DNA from 2 places in the Micrococcus sp. FDAARGOS_333 genome. Region 2 is predicted to be linked to the other one. Evidence: riboswitches for the same ligand, from Rfam matches in the RefSeq annotation. Region 2 holds a riboswitch; the other holds the start of a gene.
What was found. Region 2 has a riboswitch for S-adenosylmethionine ahead of CEQ11_RS10140 (O-acetylhomoserine aminocarboxypropyltransferase/cysteine synthase family protein). Riboswitches for the same ligand answer to the same signal wherever they lie in the genome.

Region 1 (6,907 bases), 1.2 Mb from region 2:
CCGTCTCGGCGTGCCACACCTCGGACAGCGGCGCCGGCACGGAGAACGGCAGGCCCCGTGCGGCCAGCGCCTGCAGCAGGCCCATGCGACGAGGAAGGTGGAAGGCCGGGGAGTCGTCCGGCGCCCAGCAGGTGCCGGGGGCGGCACCGGCCTCCGCCATCCGCGTCATGCGCAGCACGGCCACGTCGTCCAGGACGAGCACCCGGTGGAACTGGCCGGACTCCTCCACACGTCCGGCATCCCAGCGCGCTCCGGTCAGCCGCTCGGCGGTCCGGGCGTCCACGTGGGGCAGCAGTCGCTCGGCGCAGGTGCGCGCGAGCCCGATCTCTGAGGGAAGCGGATCCGACGCCATGACTGACACCGTACCCCCGGCGGACGGACCTACACTGCGCACGTGAGCACCTCCGGAACCACCACCCAGGCCAGTCAGGGCCCGACGACGGCACGCCCCTCCGGCGCGCTGCCCGCCCCTTCGGCGCGCACCGTCCGCTGGGAGGTCGCGATCGTCCTCGGCCTGTCCCTGGGCAAGTCCGCGGTCTACGCAGTGGTGCAGCTGCTGGACAAGATGACCCAGGGGCCGCTGCAGGACCAGACGACCGTCCTCAACCCGGTCCTGAACAACCGATGGGTCTTCGACCTCACCTACCAGCTGCTGAACATCGGCTTCGCCCTCGTCCCGGTGGCCCTCGTGCTCCACCTGGTCCGGCTGCGCGGCCGCAACCCGTTCCGCGCGTTCGGCCTGGACTTCCGCCGCCCGTGGGCGGACCTCGGCTGGGGTTCCCTGCTGTTCCTCGTGATGGGCCTGGGCACCCTGGCCGTCTACGCCGGCGGCCGCGCCCTCGGCGCCACCACGGCGATCGTCGGCTCCGCCATGGACGACACCTGGTACGCCGTGCCCGTGCTGGTCCTGTCCGCCCTGCGCCATGCGCTGGTGGAGGAGGTCATCGTGGTGGCCTGGATGGTGGACCGGCTGTCCTATCTGCAGCAGCTGCGCTCCTGTGGTCTGGCGGGGGAGCAGGCGCCGCTGCTGCCGGCCCCGCGCACCACGGACACCGGTGCCTTCCTGCCGGTCCGCGTCACCGCGATCGTGATCGGGCTCGCCGTGCTCCGCGCCGGCTACCACCTGTACCAGGGCATCGGCCCCGGACTGGGCAACGCGGCGATGGGCGTCGTCTTCGTGCTGTTCTACCTGCGCTGGCGCCGCGTCATGCCGCTGGTCGTCGCCCACCTGCTGCTGGACGTCACCGGGTTCGTCGCCGCCCCGCTGCTGGCTCAGCTGGGCTGGTTCGGCACCTGACCGTCCCCGTCCGAGGCCCGGTCCGATGCCCAGTCCGACGTCCGGTCCGTCCCCGTCCGACGCCAACTGGTGAGGACACACCTGCCAACTGGTGAGGACACACCCTCATCGCCCGCACAGGAGGGGTGCCAGACGGTGTGTCCTCACCAGTAGACAAGTAGGCCAGCAGACCAGTAGGCGAAGAGCGCCGGGGGAGGCCGTCAGGAAGGGCGCAGGGGGGGTGGCCGTCAGGAAGAGCGCCGGGGGAGGCCGCCGGGAAGAGCGCCGCGGGTGAGGGCGGCCGTCAGAGGGTGACGGTGCCCCGGGGGGTCTCGAACCGCACGGTCAGCAGGCCCGGGGTGCCCGAGGGCGCGGCGTACTCGATGGTGAGGTCCTCGACCTTCTGGGACGGATCGTCCAGGCCCAGCCAGGAGCGGACACGCTCGCGGGAGCCGGCCAGGGTGAGCGAGGAGATCGAGGCCTGCGCCGGGGCCGCCAGGGAGGGGTGGAGGTCCTCGGTGCCCTCGTCCCAGCAGACCAGGTACGGGACCTGCGGGTCCGCGATCAGGCCCTTGATGCCGATCTGCTTCCAGGTCAGCTCGCGGCCGTCCGGGAACTTGCGGTTGCCGGGCACGGCGGAGCGGCCGAGGCGCTCTTCGAAGGCGGAGAGGTCGTCTGTGGCCACGACCCAGCCCATCCAGCCGCCGCCCTGCTCGGAGCGGGAGCGCACGGCCTGGCCGAACGGGGCGTTCGCCGCCGCCGGGTGGTCCAGGACCTCCACGACCTCCAGGTACTGGCCGTGGGCCATGGGGAACAGGGCGTTGCGGGTGCCGAACCGAGGGTGCACGCCGCCCTTCACGCGCTCCACGCCGAGGGCGTCGGAAACCCGTTCCACGGTGGCGTCGAGGCCCTCGGGGCCGGCGGCGTAGGACACATGGTCCAGGCGGATGGTGCTCACGAAGATCGTCCTCTCGTCGGCCCAGGGGATGTCAGCCGGGCTGTCGTGAGGCTCAGGCTAGCCCTGTGTGACGAAGGACATGAAATCGTGACGAGCCGGTGTGCGGTCGGTGTGTCCCCGATGCCACACTGGCGGCACGGTCACGAGAGCCAGCACCAATGCCCCGGCATTCTGGCCGGCAACCCTCCCCACCGCGGCGGGGTGCCCCGGGTGACGACCAGGCCGGCCCCAGACCGGGGCCCGGCAAGCGCGGTCGTGTCATGCGCCCGCTCCCGCACGGGCGTGCCAGAGCCCCGGACCTGCTCAAGGTCCACGGCAGTCCGAGGCGCGGGGGCATGGCCGACCCTGACAGCCCCAGGAATCCGCCATGACCACCCAGAACAGCGCCCCTGAGACGAGCACCTCCGCGAACGCCGAGACCCCCGCCGCCGAGGCCTGGGGCTTCGAGACCCGTCAGATCCACGCCGGCGCCGAGCAGCCCCACGCCCACGGCGCCACCGCTCTGCCGATCGTGCAGACCACGTCCTTCGACTTCCCCAGCTCCCAGGTTGCCGCGGACCGCTTCGCGCTGGCGGACCTGGACCCGCTGTACACGCGGATCGGCAACCCCACCCAGCAGGCGGTGGAGGAGAAGATCGCCGCGCTCGAGGGCGGCGTGGGTGCGCTGCTGCTGTCCTCCGGGCAGTCAGCCACCACGTTCGCGATCCTCAACGTCGCCGGCGCCGGAGACCACGTGGTGGTCTCCACCTCGCTCTACGGCGGCACACAGAACCTCTTCAAGCACACCCTGGCCAAGGTCGGGGTCCGGACCACCTTCGTGCAGGACCCGGACGACCTGGAGCAGTGGCGGGCCGCCGTCCGCCCGGAGACCAAGGCGTTCTTCGGCGAGTCCCTCGGCAACCCGCGCGGAGACGTGTTGGACGTCGCCGGAGTCGCCGCCGTCGCCCACGAGGCCGGTGTCCCGCTGATCGTGGACAACACCCTGGCCTCGCCGTACCTGTTCCGGCCGATCGAGCACGGTGCGGACGTGGTCACCCACTCGGCCACCAAGTACCTCGGCGGCCACGCCGCGGCCATGGCCGGCGTGATCGTGGACGCCGGCACCTTCGACTACGGCAGGTACCCCGAGCGCTTCGGAGGCTTCACCGAGCCGGACGAGTCCTACCACGGCCTCGTCTACGCTCGGGACCTCGGTGCCGACGGTGCCTTCGGCGTGAACCTCTCCTACATCCTCAAGGCCCGCGTGCAGCTGCTCCGTGACTACGGATCGGCGATCTCCCCGTTCAACGCCTTCCTGGTGAACCTCGGCCTGGAGACCCTGTCCCTGCGCATGGAGCGCCACGTGGCCAACGCCCGCCGGGTCGTCGAGTACCTGGACGGCCACGGGCAGGTGGAGGCCGTGGTCCATCCCGAGCACGCCTCGAGCCGGTGGAACGCCCGTGCGAAGGAGCTGTTCCCGCGCGGCGCCGGTGCGATCGTCTCCTTCGAGATCGCCGGCGGCCGCGAGGCCGGCGCGGCCTTCGTGGACGCTTTGACCCTGCACCACCATGTGGCGAACGTGGGCGACGTCCGCTCGCTGGTGATCCACCCGGCCTCCACCACCCATTCCCAGCTCACCGAGGACGAACAGCGCGCCACCGGCGTCACCCCGGGCCTGGTCCGCCTCTCCGTGGGCCTGGAGTCGATCGAGGACATCCTCGCGGACCTCGAGACCGGCTTCGCCGCCGCCTCCGGCGCCGTGAGGCACGACGACGGCCCGGCCGCCTCCGCAGGGGAGGCCCGGTGACCGCGGTGGACGTCAGGGGCACCCGCACCGATCTGCCCGCCGGCGGGTTCCACCGGCTCTGCGTCGGGCCGCTGGACACGGAGACCGGCGGCCACCTGCCGGCGGTGGAGCTCGCCTATGAGACGTGGGGCACGCTGAACGCCGAGGGCACCAACGCCGTGCTGGTCCTCCACGCCCTCACGGGAGACACCCACGTGGCCGCCCACCGCCAGGACCCGAGGACCGGCTGGTGGGATGAGCTCGTCGGTCCCGGCTGCGCCGTGGACACGGACCGCTGGTTCGTGGTGGCGCCGAACATGGTGGGCGGCTGCTCCGGTTCCACCGGCCCGGCGAGCCCGGCCCCGGACGGACGTCCGTGGGGCTCGCGGTTCCCGTTCATCACCCTGCGCGATGCGGTGGAGGCGGAGGCACGGCTGGCCGACCACCTCGGCATCGCCCGCTGGCATGCCGCGATCGGCGGGTCGATGGGCGGCGCCCGGGCCCTGGAGTGGGCCGTGAGCAGGCCGGACCGTGTGGCGGGCGTGGGGGTGCTGGCGTCGACCGCGCACTCGAGTGCCGAGCAGATCGCCTTCGCCCAGTCCCAGGCACAGGCCATCCGCCTGGATCCCCAGTTCCGGGACGGTGACTACTACGGAGGACCGCAGCCCGAGGCCGGCCTCGGCATCGCCCGGCGCATCGCCCACATCACCTACCGCAGCGCCGAGGAGCTGGCCGTGAGGTTCGGGCGCCGCCACCAGGGTGAAGAGGATCCCTTCGGCACGGCGGCAGGAGAGCGTCTGGGCCGGTACCAGGTGGAGTCCTACCTGGACCATCAGGCCTCCAAGCTGGTCGGCCGGTTCGACGCGAACGCCTACCTGACCCTCACCGAGGCCCTCATGAGCCATGACGTCAGCCGTGGCCGCGGGGGCGTGGCCGAGGCGCTGCGGCGGTTCACGGGCCGGGCCTTCGTGGCCGCCGTGGAGTCGGACCGGCTCTACCTCCCCGCCGAGTCCCACGAACTGGCCGCGCTGCTGCCGGCCCGGCCGCAGGTGCACATGATCGACTCACCGCTCGGGCATGACGGCTTCCTGGTCCACTACGGGCAGGTCGCCGAGCAGCTCCGGCAGGACCTGGCCCTCTGAGCCGACGGCGGCCCGGACGCACCGCTTGTGCGTCCGGGCCGTCGTCGGGGCGGCGGGTTCTCAGCCCTTGTTGCGGCGGGTTCTCAGCCCTCGTTGTAGTCCGAGCCGTGCGGCATGTCCGCGCCGAACAGGGGAGCGGCGTCGGGGCGCTTGGCGCTGCGGCCGTCTCCGGAGGAGACGCCCTTGATGCGGCGGATGACCCACGGCACCAGGTGGGTGCGCGCCCACACGACGTCCTCGGCCCGCGCGTGGCGCCAGTTCCGCGGCGGCAGCGGCTTGGGCACGAACGGCTCCAGGTCGTGCTCCACGTTCAGCGTCTCCAGGACCATCGCCGCGATCGTGTGATGTCCGGTGGGGGAGAAGTGCAGGCGGTCCTCGGCCCACATCTCCGGGCGGGAGAGGACCTTCAGGGACCACATGTCCGGGACCAGGCAGTCGTGGCGGGCGGCGATGGTGCGGACGTTCTCGTTGTAGATGGCCACCTTGCCGCGGATGCGGCCGAGCACCGGGGTCTCCTTCACGTCCGTGGCATTGAAGAGGAGGATGGTGGCCCCGGAGGCGGACAGCCGCTCGACCGCAGTGTCCAGCCGGACGGCCACCTCGTCCGGGTCCGCCCGGCGCAGGATGTCATTGCCGCCGGCGCAGATGCTGACCAGGTCCGGCTGCAGCTCGAGGGCGGGGTCGATCTGGTCCGCCGTGATCTGGTCCAGGAGCTTGCCGCGCACTGCAAGGTTGGCGTAGGCGAAGCGATCGTCGTCCGGGGTGAGGCGGGCGAGTTCTTCGGCCACGCGGTCGGCCCAGCCGCGGTGGTATCCCGGCTTCTCGGCCACCGGGTCGCCGATGCCCTCGGTGAACGAGTCGCCCAGGGCCACGTAGCGGCGCCACGGATGCGTGGTGGGCGAAGCGGCAGGGGAGGCGTCGTCGGGACGGGAGGCTGTGGAGGAGTCTGGGTGCGGAGTCGTCACAACAGTGCATTCTGGACCCCAAAGGGCATGTGGAACAAGGAATCGGAGCGGGATGCTCCACTTCGGTTGCTCCGCATACGCTGGACGCCATGACTTCCACCACCGAGTTCACCGTCCGCTGGTCCCACCCTGAGGGGGAGCGCACCGATCACCTGCTGGTGATGCTGCACGGCTTCGGCGCGGACGAGAACGACCTGTTCGGCCTGGCCCGCGAGTTCCCGGAGCGGCTCACCGTGGCCTCCGTGCGCGCGCCGCTGCAGATCCCGATGGGCGGCTTCGCCTGGTTCCCGCTGTCCCAGGACCCGGTGACCGGGGAGATCGGTTCGGACGCCCCGTCCGTGCGCGCCGCCGTTGAGTCACTGCAGGCCTGGGTGGAGTCCGTCCGCGCAGACTTCCGGTCCGTGACCCTGCTCGGCTTCTCCCAGGGCATGGCGATGGCCATGTCCCTGCTGCGCCTGGACCCGGCCGCCTACGCCTGCACCGTGGGCCTGTCCGGCTTCGTCGCCGACCCGGACCGCGCCGAGCCCGAGCTCGCCACCCTCTTCGACCGGGACGACGAGGTCGCCCGCGTCCGGCCGAAGGTCTTCTGGGGCCGTGGTCAGGAGGACCCGATCATCTCCGAGGCCCGCGTGGAGGCCACCCACGGCTGGCTCAACAGGCACGTGGACATGACGAAGATCGTCTACGCCGGCCTCGGCCACGCCGTCCACCCGCAGGAGCTCGCCCACGTGGTGCAGTACCTGGACCAGGTGGTGCCGGGGAAGGCCTGACCGAGCCTTACGGCGCCTCGATCACGATCGA
Region 2 (6,907 bases):
GACCAGCACGACCTTGCCCGTCACGTAGTCGGAGATGGAGGTCAGATCGGTCTTGATGGGCCGGCGGCCCAGCAGGTCGGTGACGTTGAGGTGACGCAGGGATCCGAGCGTGACCTGGCCGCCCACCATCTCGCGCAGCGGGGGCACCATGATCAGGTCGAGGTCCTTGTCCTCACAGACCTTGCTCACGTTGTCCACGTGTGCCGCATCCGCCCGTGAGATCGCGTAGATCACCGCTTCCGCGCCCTGCTTCTCGGCGACGGCGGCGAGGTCCTTGCCGCGACCGCGGACCTTGTGGCCGTGGACGCGCAGGCGTGCCTTGCCCTTGTCGTCGTCCAGGAAGCCGACGATCCGGTAGGGCGGCTCCTCGGCCTGGCGCATCAGCTGAGCGATCTGGTGCCCGGCGTTTCCGGCGCCGTAGACGAGCGCGGGGACCGCGTCCTTCACGTCGGCGCGGGGACCGGAGTCGGTGACATTGCGGACTGTGAAGCGGCCGGCCAGCATGAACAGCAGAGCCAGCGGCGGCAGGGTGAGCGCGACGCCGCGGGGGAAGTTCTCGGAGACGACGCTCAGGGCGAGGCCGATCACCAGGGCGATGCCGGTGACGAGGACGCCGGTCCACCCGACGTCAGAGAAGCTGCCGACGCGGTTGCGCCCCAGGTAGTTCTGCGTGACCAGGCCGGCGCCCACCTGTAGCACCACGGCGATGCCGGTGAACAGGAGGACCCAGTTCCACTGGGTGTTGGACAGGCCGAAGTCGTACCGCACCAGCAGGAAGGCCAGCAGCGCCAGGACCCAGGAGAGGCTGTCCCAGAGGATCAACAGCAGATGTCGGGCCAGGGGAGGCAGGCGGTCGAACCTCGGGCGCGCTGATGTTGCCGTCATCGGATCAGGAGTTCCTTTCGGGAAATGTCACTCACACGTAGCATAGTGCTGTTTCTCAGGTCTCTCGGCCTCACGGGGGAACCAGTCCCTGCGCCGGAGAATGGTGGGTGTGGCCTGAGAACTCTGAGAAGTGTATCCGGTGTGGATGACGTTTCGGTAAACAGAAGGGCCTGCGGGAAGCATCGATGCGGTCCGGTGTCTTCGGCGACTGTCTGGCCCGGCGTGGCGCCGGGTCCCCGTGACTCGGTGCCACGCCGTCCTGCGTCTCAGCCGCCCAGCCGATAGTGGCGCTCGAGCGGCGTGCCGTTGACGGCCCGGTCGCCGAGCAGCCGGGCGCGGTAGATCAGCGGGTTGTGGCTCGCGAGCACGCGCGCATTGCGCCAGCGCCGGTCCAGCCCGCGTGTGCGCAGGGTCGCGGAGGCCCCGCCCACCTCGAACAGGCCGGTCGCCGCGTCGAGGGCGGCCCGAGCGATCACCTGCTGGGCGGCGTAGACGGCGGTGTACACCGCGTCCACCTCGGCCTCGGCCAGGGGTGCGCCCGCCGCCTCGGCCCGCAGCGCACGATCCAGGGGCCCGACGACGGCGTCGAACGCCGCCTGCGCCCCGAACGCGGCGGCCTCCAGCTCACCCACCACCTGTAGCACCTGAGGATCGTCACCGGGCCGTGGGGCCGCACCGTGGGCGGGTGGGGCGACCGTAGGCATCCGCCCCGGGTCCGTCCCAACCCGCCGACGGGTGGCGTCACGTGCCGGTCCCCACCGTCGGGCGGTGGCGTCGGCACCGCCGGCATGACGGGTACCGGTCGCAGGGCCGTCACAACGGGTCACCCGGACCTCGCCGCACCTGCGAACGGCACCGACAGGTTCCGGGTGGCGGCGAGTCCGTCCTTGTGACGTGCTGACCGGACCTCCGCTGGACTCGCGGCGGCCCACCGCGTGGGATGGGCGCACCACCCATCCAGAGCGGCCGAGAGATCTGGCTCGACGACGCCGCAGCAACCAGCCCGCCGACCCCGGACTCACGGGAACGGCAGGCCCGGTGCTACCGCCAGGACCGATGGACGAGAGCAGATGCCCCGTCATGCCACACAACAAGTCCACGCCGGCTACGAGCCCGCCGCACCCCACCGGCCGGTCGTCCCGCCCATCCACCAGACCACGGCGTTCCGTTTCCCGGACCACGCCACGGCGGCATCGATGTTCCGGCTCGAGACCCCCGGCTTCACCTACAGCCGCACGGGCAACCCGACCGTCGCGGTGTTCGAGAACCGCCTCGCCGCACTGGAGGGTGGCATCGGCGCGATCGCCACGGCCACCGGCCAGGCCGCCGTCGCGCTGTCCCTGCTGGCGCTGCTGCAGGGCGGCAAGCACCTGGTCGCCTCCAGCCAGCTCTACGGGGGCACCGTCGACCTGCTGACGGACACGTTCGCGGACTTCGGCATCGAGGTCACCTTCGCGGACCCGGCGGACCCGCCCGCGTGGGCGGCCGCGGTCCGGCCCGACACCCGCGCGTTCTTCCTCGAGGCCATCACCAACCCACTCGCCACCCTCCCGGACCTGCCCGCGCTCGCGGACCTCGCCCACGCTGCCGGCGTGCCCGTGGTGGTGGACAGCACCCTCGCGACGCCGGCCCTCTACCGGCCGCTGGAGCACGGCGCCGACGTCGTCGTGCACTCGGCCACCAAGTTCCTCGGCGGGCACGGAGCGGTGCTCGGCGGCGCGATCGTGGACGGCGGCACGTTCGACTACGGTGCGGCGCCGGACCGGTGGCCGCAGCTGGCCCGACCCAAGGCCCGCTACGGCGGGCAGACGCTGGTCGAGCGGCACGGCCGCGGCGCCTACCTGACGCTGGCCCGCAGCAAGTTCCTGCACGACCTCGGCCCCACCCTCGCCCCCGCGAGCGCGGCGCAGTTCATCCAGGGGCTCGAGACGCTCGACCTGCGCGTGGCCCGCCACACCGCCACCGCCCTGGCCGTGGCCGAACACCTGGCCGGGCACGCCGCCGTCGCGCGGGTGCACCACCCCGGCGTGGCCGGGCATCCCAGCGCGGCGCTGGCCGCCCGCGACTTCCCGGACGGCGTCGGATCGGTGTTCTCCTTCGACCTGGCCTGCGGTCCCGAGGCCGTGGCCCCGTTCCTCGACGCGCTCGAGCTGTTCCAGCTGGTGGTCAACGTCGGCGACGCCCGGTCCCTCGTCTCGCACCCGGCGACCATGACGCACTGTCGCCTGACGCGGCAGCAGCGCGAGGCCGCCGGGATCGCCGAGACCACCGTCCGGCTCTCCATCGGGCTGGAGTGTCCCGACGACCTGATCGCGGACCTGGACCGTGCCCTGGCCGTGGTGACCGCCGCCGGGCCGGCCGTCCCAGCCACCACGCCCGCCGCCGTCCCCGAGACCACCGCCGTCACCCAGGAGGTGCGCTGAGATGACCGCCGTCCACCACACCACCCGCTCCGTCTCCCGTCCCGCCGTCCGCGGCTTCACCACCACCGCGGTGCACGCCGGCCAGGAGCCCGACCCGCTGACCGGCGCCGTGGTGCCGCCGATCTACCAGACCAGCACCTTCGTGCAGGACGGCATCAACGAGCTGCGCGCCGGGCACGAGTACAGCCGCGGCTCCAACCCGACCCGGAACGGCTTCGAGACCCAGCTCGCCGCCCTCGAGCACGGCGACCGGGCGTTCGCGTTCGCCTCCGGGCTCGCCGCCGAGGACGCCCTCCTGCGGGCCGTGCTGCGCCCCGGCGACCACATCGTGATGGGCGGTGACGGCTACGGCGGCACGCACCGCCTCATCACCACCGTCCTCGAGCCGTGGGGCGTGTCCAACACCCCCGTGGACATCACCGACCCGACGGCGGTCGCCGCGGCCGTCCGCCCCGGCCGCACCGCGCTGCTGTGGGTGGAGACGCCCTCCAACCCGCTGCTCGGCATCGCGGACCTGGCCGCCTGGGCGCAGATCGCCCACGACGCCGGCGCGCTGCTGGTCGTGGACAACACGTTCGCCTCGCCCTACCTCCAGCGGCCCCTGGACCTCGGCGCCGACGTGGTGGTGCACTCCACCACCAAGTACATCGGCGGGCACTCGGACGTGCTCGGCGGCGCCGTGGTGGTGGCCGACCGCGAGTTCCGCGGCCGGGCGCTGGCCGAGGCGGTGGCCTACCAGCAGTTCGCCGCCGGTGCGGTCGCCGGCCCGCAGGACTCCTACCTCGCCGCCCGCGGCCTCAAGACGCTCGGCCTGCGCATGGACCGGCACGGCGCCAACGCCGCCGCGCTCGCGGGCTGGCTGCAGGGCCGCCCCGAGGTCGCCCAGGTCTTCTACCCCGGGCTGCCCGACCACCCGGGCCAGGCGCTCGCCGCGCGGCAGATGGACGGCTTCGGCGGCATCGTCTCCATCCGGTTGGCCGGGGGAGAGGCCGCGGCCCGCGCGTTCGCCGAGGCCACCGAGCTGTTCGCGCTCTCGGTCAGCCTCGGCGGGGTCGAATCGCTGCTCTGCTATTCCTCCGAGATGACCCACGCCTCCGTGCGGGGCACGCCCCTGGCCGTCCCCACGGACCTGGTCCGGCTCTCCGTCGGCATCGAGGACGTGGCCGACCTGCAGGCGGACCTCGAGGCCGGCCTCGAGTGCGCCGCACGCGTCGCCGCCGGCCGCGGGGCGCCGTCGTCGTCCGCGGTGCCCCGTCCCGCACCCGCCCACCACCGCACCACCCGCGTCCGCACCCCGGAGAGGACCCGATGAGCCACGCCACACTTGTCCCGAGCACCGCGCCCACCCGCGTGGACGACCTGACGTTCAGCGTCCACACCACGCCGTTCGACGAGGACTACACGCCCGCCACCAGCACGCGCGCCACCACGAACTTCGCGAACCTCGCCCGCGGCGCGGACCGGCGGGAGAACCTGCGCGCCGCCCTGGCCATGATCGACGGGCGCCTCAACGACCTCGCCCCCTGGGACAACCCGGAGCGGGACCGCTACACGGCGCGGATCGAGATCGTCTCGATCGACGTGCACTTCACCGCCGACGACGGCGCGGACGTCGACTTCCCGCTCATGGAGATGCTCGACGTGCGGGTGGTCGAGCGCGCGACGGGCGCCGTGCTCGGCCGCAGTGTGGGGAACAACTTCTCCTCCTACGTCCGCGACCACGACTTCTCCGTGGTGCTGCCCGCGCACGCGGCGACGTCGCCGGGGACCGAGGAGCCAGATGGCTTCGGCGACCTGCACGGGCGGCTGTTCCGGCACCTGCTCGACTCGCAGGCGTACCGGGAGCGGTTCCCGCATCCGCCCGTGATCTGCATCAGCGTGTCCACGAGCCGCACCTACCGGCGGCTGACGAACGAGCACCCCGTGCTCGGGGTCGAGTACCGCCAGGACGAGCCCTCCCGCACGGACCGCTACTTCGGCCGGATGGGCCTGGGGATCCGGTGCTTCCTGCCGCGCGGGGCCGTGGCGCCGCTGGCGTTCTACTCGCGGGGCGACCTGCTCAACGACCACGCGAACCTCTCCCTGGCCGGGCTGATCGCCACCATGGAGACCTTCCAGCGGATCTACCGGCCGGAGATCTACAACGCGAACACCAGGGCCGGCGAGGTCTACCGGCCGTGCCTGGACCACGGCGACTTCTCGCAGACCCGGATCGCCTACGACCGCGAGGAGCGGGCCCGCCTCGGCCGGGAGCAGGGGGAGTACACGCAGGAGCACTTCGTGGGACCGCACTGCGACCTGCTGGAGCGCTGGGCCACCGCCCACGCCGCACGAGACACCGAGGAGACCCGATGACCACCCTGATCCCCACCACGCTCGTCGGCAGCCTGCCCAAGCCCGGCTGGCTCGCCGAGGAGGAGACGCTCTGGTCACCCTGGAAGCTCGAGGGGGAGCAGCTGCGCGAGGGCAAGCTCGACGCGCTCGCCCTCGCCGTGGCCGACCAGGAGCGCGCGGGCATCGACATCGTCTGCGACGGCGAGCAGACCCGCCAGCACTTCGTCACCACGTTCATCGAGCACCTCGGCGGCGTGGACTTCGACCGCCGCGAGACGGTGCGGATCCGCGACCGGTACGACGCGAGCGTGCCGACCGTCGTCGGGGAGGTGGGCCGACCGTCGTCGGTGTTCGTGGACGACGCGAAGGCCCTGCGCGCGCGGACGGACCGGCCCATCAAGTGGACCCTGCCCGGGCCGATGACCATGATCGACACCCTCGCCGACCGCCACTACGGCAGCCGCGAGAAGCTCGCGTGGGAGTTCGCGCGCATCCTCAACGAGGAGGCGCGGGAGCTGGCGGCGGTGGGCGTCGACGTCGTGCAGTTCGACGAGCCCGCGTTCAACGTGTTCTTCGACGACGTCCGTGACTGGGGCGTGGCGACGCTCGAGCGTGCGGCCGAGGGCCTGACGTGTGAGACGGCCGTGCACATCTGTTACGGCTACGGGATCAAGGCGAACAACGACTGGAAGGCCACGCTCGGGGAGGAGTGGCGCCAGTACGAGACGTCGTTCCCGCTGCTGCGCGAGTCCACGATCGACACGATCGCCCTGGAGCGGCACCACTCCCGGGTGCCGGCGGAGCTCATCGGCCTGCTGCGCGGCAAGAAGGTGATGGTCGGCGCGATCGACGTGGCGAGCGACGAGATCGAGACGCCCGAGGAGGTCGCGGCGACCCTCCGGGAGACCCTCGAGTTCGTGGACGCGGACAAGCTGATCGCGAGCACCAACTGCGGCATGGCGCCGCTGGCTCGCTCGGTGGCGCGGGACAAGACGGCGGCGCTCGTGGCCGGCGCGCGGATCCTCCGGGAGGAGCTGGGCGGGGAGTGAGGGGGCCTGGTGGCCTTGCCTGGCCGGTGGGGCCTCGTCAGGATCGTCTGCATGGATCCTGATGCGAGCCCCCGTGCCCGGCTCACCGCTGACGATCCCCGGCCGGGCGGTCGTCCCGCGACGTCGACCGAGGGGCCCCACCGACAGCTTGATCAGCAATCGTCGCCGGAGCTGTGGGGCCGTCTGATCGCTGCGGTGTTCGCCCTCGACGGCGTC

Region 1: linked by a shared signal. The riboswitch ahead of CEQ11_RS04800 (O-acetylhomoserine aminocarboxypropyltransferase/cysteine synthase family protein) and the one ahead of CEQ11_RS10140 (O-acetylhomoserine aminocarboxypropyltransferase/cysteine synthase family protein) in region 2 are both predicted to bind S-adenosylmethionine.

The regions. Positions count from the first base shown of each region.
Region 1 covers NZ_NJFJ02000001.1:1,077,960-1,084,866, forward strand. Annotated here, with positions in the region: gene CEQ11_RS04785 (phosphotransferase family protein) at 1-352, opposite strand, end outside; gene CEQ11_RS04790 (CPBP family intramembrane glutamic endopeptidase) at 395-1,297, shown strand; gene CEQ11_RS04795 (VOC family protein) at 1,581-2,234, opposite strand; SAM riboswitch class IV at 2,373-2,490, shown strand; gene CEQ11_RS04800 (O-acetylhomoserine aminocarboxypropyltransferase/cysteine synthase family protein) at 2,602-4,020, shown strand; gene CEQ11_RS04805 (homoserine O-acetyltransferase) at 4,017-5,141, shown strand; gene CEQ11_RS04810 (SGNH/GDSL hydrolase family protein) at 5,225-6,106, opposite strand; gene CEQ11_RS04815 (alpha/beta hydrolase) at 6,196-6,876, shown strand; gene CEQ11_RS04820 (RNA-binding S4 domain-containing protein) at 6,884-6,907, opposite strand, start outside.
Region 2 covers NZ_NJFJ02000001.1:2,291,580-2,298,486, reverse strand. Annotated here, with positions in the region: gene CEQ11_RS10150 (nucleoside-diphosphate sugar epimerase/dehydratase) at 1-885, opposite strand, end outside; gene CEQ11_RS10145 (hypothetical protein) at 1,152-1,529, opposite strand; SAM riboswitch class I at 1,836-1,948, shown strand; gene CEQ11_RS10140 (O-acetylhomoserine aminocarboxypropyltransferase/cysteine synthase family protein) at 1,956-3,308, shown strand; gene CEQ11_RS10135 (cystathionine gamma-synthase) at 3,310-4,620, shown strand; gene CEQ11_RS10130 (putative oxygenase MesX) at 4,617-5,663, shown strand; gene CEQ11_RS10125 (methionine synthase) at 5,660-6,691, shown strand; gene CEQ11_RS10120 (luciferase family protein) at 6,887-6,907, shown strand, end outside.